One region of the Mesobacillus thioparans genome, then DNA from elsewhere that is predicted to be linked to it. Evidence: a T-box and tRNA genes for the amino acid it is inferred to sense, from the RefSeq annotation. Region 1 holds a T-box; the other holds one or more tRNA genes.
What was found. The T-box of region 1 lies ahead of ACNAZ4_RS13605 (valine--tRNA ligase). A T-box ahead of a tRNA ligase gene usually reads a tRNA of that ligase, here a tRNA-Val.

Region 1 (3,412 bases):
AAGAAGAGGCAGTGCCTGAAAGCATCCCTGCTAAAGTGGAAGAAGCCCCTGAAAGCTCATCTTCACCTTTACTGAAAAAGAAAAAGCCGAACATGAAAAAAGGCATTTCCATTGCTGAATTTTTAGCGAGGAAAGAAGAAGAATCGGAAGTTGCCAAAATTAGAGTATGTATCGTCCAACAGGGCGACTCGCTTCAATCGATTTCGGAACGCTACGATGTGCCGGTGCAACAGCTTTTAAGAGTGAACCATCTGAGCATCGACCATGAAGTACATGAAGGTCAGGTATTATATGTTCCCGGGGTGGCAATCCACCAATCATAATCTTTAAAATGGAGCAATGCCTTGTCCAAAAGGAAGCTGGTTGTCAGGGCTGGCTGGGCTGCTGGCTGGGCTGCTGGCTGGGATTGTGACAGCACTAAGTATGGGCAGGTGTGTTCTAGCACCTGCCCAACTCTATTCATGCATAGAAGTTCCAGAAAGTAGGCGAGTGATCCGATGGATGATCGCAATTTTTTAAAAGAAGAATCTGCTGTGTTGAAGCACTATCCAATCGAGCCCTATTTTGCGGAGGACTATGGGAAAATCAAGAAGGTCTATAGCAAATCAGGAACCTTTGCTTTGAAAAAAATCCATCCGTACGAAGGAACGGATTTTATCAAGCATATCCAGACTCTTTACCAAAAGGGCTATAACAGGATTGTTCCTGTCTACCCAGCAAATGACGGTCGATATGGGATTTTGCATAATAATTCCTTGTATTATTTAATGCCATGGATGCCCAATGCCATCAGGGAGGATCAATCTGAAAGGCATAAGCAGCTGTTCAGGGAGCTGGCGCGAATGCATACCCTGTCAGCCAAGGAGCTGGAAATCAGCCCGGAAGTTAAGCAAGAGCATTATGAGCAGACATTGAAGGAGTGGGAAAAAGAAGAGGAATTCGTCAAAGGTTTCCTTGAGAGCTGCGAAAACAGGGTGTATATGTCTCCATTTGAACTGACTTTCTGTCTGTATTACATCCAGATTCAGCAGGCCATGCAGTTTGCCAGACAAAAGCTGGAAGCATGGAGTGAAAAAACGAAGGAGAAAAAGAAAACGAGGACCGTGACGCTTCATGGCAAAGTCTCTCCTGATCATTTTTTGTTCGATGAACGGGGTTACGGCTATTTCATCAATTTCGAAAAGGCAAGAAGGGGTTCTCCTATCCAGGATTTGCTGCCGTTTTTGGCCAGGTCGTTAAAAACACAGCCGAAATACGGCGATGAAATCATTGACTGGATTTATGTATACCTGAAGCATTTTCCATTCCGGGACGATGAAATGCAATTATTCATGAGCTATCTTGCCTTCCCGTCAGGCATCATCCGTGTCGCGGAGACGTACCATCAGCGCAAGAAAGAAGTGGATGAGCGGAAATTTGTCCAGAAGCTCCAGCGCCAGTACTGGCTTTTGAGCAATACTGGTTATGTGGTAACCAAAATGGATGATCTCGAGAAGCAGAAGGAGCAGGCAAAACAAGAGGGAGCCCAGAGCTGAAAGCTGCTCTAAGGCTCCCTAAATCATTTCGAATTTGATTGCCAAAGCGATCAGAATGAAAATCGAAAGCAAGAAAACATCGAAGGTCGAAGGGAAGAAAAGGGTGCGGATTCCCTGGAATACACAAAAAGGAATGATCAGCTGTGCGCACACTGCCCTCGCCGTCCTCGCCCACCTTGGGAGTGTATATGGATTATACCTCTTTCTCTTCATTGCCATCCCTCCAAGCATGTAAGATATCCCTTTTTTATTCTATGTGGCATGGGCTCAAAATGTGCTGATTATTGGCACAGCATGAGCCAAGAAGTATAAAATAATAAAAAATAGGAAATGATGATTGACGTCAATCCTCTTTTTTAGGTAGTATAACTAATATACAAAAACCAAAAATAACGCAAAGCAGTGACAGGGAAGAGTACATGAGCAGCCAGCTTTAAGAGAGGAAGTCCAGCAGCTGGGAGGACTTCTAAGCAGGAACCATGGAAGGTCGCCCTTGAGCATCGCCTGGGAACGGAATCTTCTCAGTAACAGGCGACGGTGAAGAACCGTTATCCGTATTTGAGCCAGCAGCAGAACTGTTTTTACCGTTGCTGGGAAAAAAGGTGGTACCGCGAACATACTCCATTCGTCCTTTTATGGCGAATGGAGTTTTTTATTTTTCCAAAGAAAAGCATTGGAATGGAGGAAAAAATGATGGAAGAGAATTTGTCGATGCCGACCAAATATGATCCGTCTTCGATTGAGCAGGGGCGCTATGAATGGTGGGTCAAGGGAAAGTTTTTCGAAGCGAAAGATGATGAAACGAAGAAGCCTTATACAATCGTGATTCCGCCGCCGAACGTAACCGGTAAGCTGCATCTTGGCCATGCGTGGGACACAGCTCTGCAGGATATCCTGACACGCATGAAGCGGATGCAGGGCTACGATGTTCTATGGCTCCCGGGAATGGACCATGCCGGGATCGCCACACAGGCGAAGGTTGACGAGAAGCTTCGCAGCCAGGGCATCAACCGCTACGAACTGGGCCGAGAAAAGTTTTTAGAAGAAGCATGGAAATGGAAAGAAGAATATGCACAGCATATCCGCACACAGTGGTCTAAGCTTGGCCTTGGCCTTGATTATAGCCGCGAGCGTTTCACATTGGATGAAGGCCTTTCGAAGGCAGTTAAAGAAGTATTCGTTTCGTTATACCGCAAAGGCTTGATTTATCGCGGCGAATATATCATCAACTGGGATCCTGCTGCGAAAACAGCTTTATCTGATATCGAGGTTATCCATAAAGACGTTCAGGGCGCTTTCTATCATATGAGATATCCGCTAGCAGGTGGCAGCGGCCATATCGAAATCGCCACGACAAGACCGGAAACGATGCTTGGTGATACAGCGGTTGCTGTCCATCCGGAAGATGACCGCTACAAGCACTTAATCGGCAAGACAGTCATCCTGCCAATCGTTGGCCGTGAGATTCCGATTGTCGGTGATGATTATGTTGACATGGAATTCGGTTCTGGCGCAGTAAAAATCACGCCGGCACATGACCCTAACGACTTTGAGATCGGCAACCGTCATAACCTTGAAAGAGTCCTGGTCATGAACGAAGATGGCTCAATGAACGCGAAAGCAGGCAAGTATCAGGGCATGGACCGTTTCGAGTGCCGCAAGCAAATCGTCAAGGACCTTCAGGATGCTGGCGTATTGTTCAAGATTGAAGAGCACATGCACTCAGTAGGACACTCTGAGCGCAGCGGAGCAGTTGTCGAGCCATACCTGTCAACTCAGTGGTTTGTTAAAATGCAGCCGCTAGCTGATGAGGCCATCGCGCTTCAAAGCAAGGAAGAAAAGGTCAACTTTGTTCCTGAGCGCTTTGAAAACACGTA
Region 2 (3,412 bases), on a different contig from region 1:
GAAGATTCACGACCAGATAAGTTTGGGGGAACTGCCCTTACAGGGGTCCATCCATATATGGGGAAAGGAATCCCGGCTTTAACCGGAAGCGTTGTGTTTACCGATTTGGCCCGCAAAGAAGAATCGACCACTCCAGTTAAAGGAGTATTAGCTTATACTAGGGTAAGGCCAGACTATAAACTAAATGATTATAGTGTTATTGAAACTGACTACAATTTTGGATCTGAATCTGCTTATTATGTTAGTTTGGGAGCGAATCTAGACCAAACCAGATTATATTTGGGGGTTTATGGCTCGATGAAAGTGACAGACTTTAACCAGGGTACTATTTTTGAAATCATTCCTTGAATCTTAAACCCTATCTGACTTCTGCGGGCTTTACCTGCTAGGCAATAGTACGAGGATTTAGCAGACACTAAATTATAAATACATTTTTAACCTTTTAAGTATGTTTAATGCAATTTCAACCCATAACCAGCTATAAAGGAAAGCAAATAAAAGGATTCCTACGGTTGTAAGAAATGAAAAGGAATCTGAAACCACTGGGCCTAAAACGGGAAAGTCGAAGATAAATAGCAGAATTATAATTCCTAACATTAAAAAAATTGTACCTGTCGCAATAATGCTTAATCTCTTCCTAAAAAAGTAAAATGCTGCTCCTATGCCAAGGCCCAACAATCCTGTTGTAAAGGGGAATACAATTACTTCACTTGGCTGCAGGATAAATAACAATATAATGGTTAGAAAGTAGCACATTAACCCGAGTGGCAGGGAAAACATGGAACATAACAAAATAGGTGCAGTGGCTAGCGGACTTAAAAATAATCCTATACCTGGTAAAAAGCCGCCAGCAGCCTGGAGAATCACGGCAATACAAGTGAAAAATGACCCCAAAATAAGCTTCATCGTTTTTGTGCGTTTTTTGAATATTTGTTGGGGTAGACGCACTTCATTAGAAATAGGCTTAAAAAAATACAACTTTCCACCTCCTCTTAAATGATATATGCCTTACCGTACATTTTATTTATAATCATTAGAAGCGGAACTATCCTTACTATTTTAAACCTAAAAGGGAGCATTGATGTGACCCCAAAAAGTTAGATTTCACTCTAACTTTTTGGGTACTCAGTACATTATTGTACCTGCTTTTTAATTAACATTTACCTTCCCAACCATACCTTCCTGGAAATGGTACCGGCATTTCAATTCATAAGTACCCTTCTGTTCTGGTTTCACAGAAATGTTTTTTGCTTTTCCTGGCTGGAGCTCGATGTCAATTCCAAGCTTCTCCACTGTAAAGGTATGCTCTTTCTTCCCTTTGTTTTTCAATATCAATGTTGTAGTTGTTTCGTTTGAAATGGTGATCTCTTTGGGATTAAAGTAATCATCGTTCAACTCAACCTCAATCACCTTAACATTCTCCATTGGTTTAGTTATAACACCCGTTTCGGCAAAACCGCCTTGTATGCCAAAAGTTGTCACAACCAAAAACATTGCAAGAAAAAAAATCAATCCTGTAACGCACTTTTTCAAAGACATTTGCTATCCCTCCTTTCCTAATCCTTATTTTTTCTAATTCAAATGAAATTATGACTCTAAATTAACGGGAAATAGTAAGAAGGGTATAATATCAGTACCTAATATAAAAAAGTTCAGTTAAGCATTGAACTTAACTGAACTTTTTGTACTGTAAACAGCAATAAGGTTTGATAAGGTAGTGGCTGATTAAATCACGCCTACTTGTCTGGTATATAAGCAAAAACTTTTAAAAGAAGTGTTGAAAAAAACAAAAAAAGCCTCCATCCTTTCATCTATAAGGAATGGAGGCTTTTCCAAAAGTATGATTCCTACTGGGTTCGAACCAGCGACCTCTACCCTGTCAAGGTAGCGCTCTCCCAGCTGAGCTAAGGAATCGTTATAGGCTGTCCTGTTTGATTAGGACATTTATTAATATATACTGAATTCACCATAATGTCAATAATATTTCAGCATAAAATATACATAGATTATGAATTTCTTATCCCATGGATTACCCTTTGAATATAGTCATCTTCATGGGGTACAAAATCTTTTTTCGCCACCTGCATTTCATGAAGTTTCTTTTCGCCATTTTCACCTGCCTGGAAGCCTTTCACCGTAATTTTCCGGTTGGCAAACCACAGGGCTTCAAAATCTGAAAGGCTCGTGGTCATGATTCCTGAGACCTCCTCTTTTTGCAGCCGGAAATTTTCAAATGGCTGATGTTCCTTGTACAAATAGACATGGCATAGTTCCCGGTCAATGAATCCCGGACTGACCAGTGTATCATGGATTGTTCCTAGTGTATGTAAATCTTCAAAAGCCAGGTCTATGCCAAGTTCCTCTTTCACTTCTCTCAGTCCGTCAACAGGTATTTCATCAGCAAGGAGATGTCCTGCAGCAGTTATGTCAAGCAAGTCTGGATAGTCTTTTTTGACGGAACTCCGGATTTGAAAATAAAGAAAGTCTTTCCCGTTGATTCTCTCTGTGAACCAGCAATGAAATGTCTCGTGCCAGTGTCCAGCTTTATGCGCTTCATGCCTCGTGGCTTTGCCAAGGCAAGTCCCCTGCGGATCAAATATCTTAAGCATCTCACTCTCCATCTTTACACCTCCATTTTAAATTATATCATGATTCCTAGAAATAAATTACGAACAAACGTTCTAAAGTAATTGAATAAAGAACGAGTGTTCGGGTATAATATAATTAATAACTCAAAGGAGTGAAACACTTTGAATCTTCTTCTTGAAAAGTCCCTTGTCGAAAAAATTCCTGTGAATATGATTTATATGGCTGCAAATAAGCAAATTACTCAGCGGCGGATAATCGTAAGAGAAATCCATGAAGGTTTTTTTAAAGCATATTGTTTTCTCAGAAAGGCTGACCGTCTGTTCAAAAAAGAAAACATCCTATCTGTGATGCCAGACAAACAGAAGTTCCTTAAAAGCAGCTAAAAAAAAGAAGCCCTTGTAAAGGACTCCTTTCCATCATTCATTAATTGGCTGTATTTGGTTTGACAGTACTTTTATCCTTGATGAGGAACTGAAGCGCTACAAGCAGTACGAATAGACCAAGGCCGATTATATCTGTCATTCCCTCTGGATAGATCAGCATAATTCCACCTACGATTCCGACCACTCTCTCCCACCAATACAATTTACGCATCCAGAAACCGATTATGCCAGCACCGATTGCAAGCATCCCGGAAATCGCTGAAAATACTACCCAGATGAGGTAAGTCCAGGTTGTGTCGATCATCAGCAGCTGTGGAGACAATACAAACATGTAAGGTATGATGAACGCGGCAATTGCAAGCTTGGCCGAATTCACACCGGTACGCAACGGTTCCCCGCCTGAAACACCGGCTGCAGCAAAGGCTGCCAGCGCAACCGGA

Region 2: it encodes a tRNA-Val, which carries the amino acid that the T-box ahead of ACNAZ4_RS13605 (valine--tRNA ligase) is inferred to sense. The anticodon was not compared.

What each region holds. Positions count from the first base shown of each region.
Region 1 is NZ_CBCSFH010000007.1:182,908-186,319, reverse strand. It holds gene spoVID (stage VI sporulation protein D) at 1-323, shown strand, start outside; gene ACNAZ4_RS13620 (hypothetical protein) at 281-463, opposite strand; gene ysxE (spore coat protein YsxE) at 498-1,535, shown strand; gene ACNAZ4_RS13610 (hypothetical protein) at 1,554-1,748, opposite strand; T-box leader at 1,929-2,171, shown strand; gene ACNAZ4_RS13605 (valine--tRNA ligase) at 2,226-3,412, shown strand, end outside.
Region 2 is NZ_CBCSFH010000001.1:565,365-568,776, forward strand. It holds partial or broken gene ACNAZ4_RS02900 (PQQ-dependent sugar dehydrogenase) at 1-348, shown strand, start outside; gene ACNAZ4_RS02905 (YybS family protein) at 421-978, opposite strand; gene ACNAZ4_RS02910 (cupredoxin domain-containing protein) at 1,150-1,539, opposite strand; tRNA gene ACNAZ4_RS02915 (tRNA-Val) at 1,842-1,914, opposite strand; gene ACNAZ4_RS02920 (NUDIX hydrolase) at 2,007-2,621, opposite strand; gene ACNAZ4_RS02925 (TRAP transporter permease) at 3,013-3,412, opposite strand, start outside.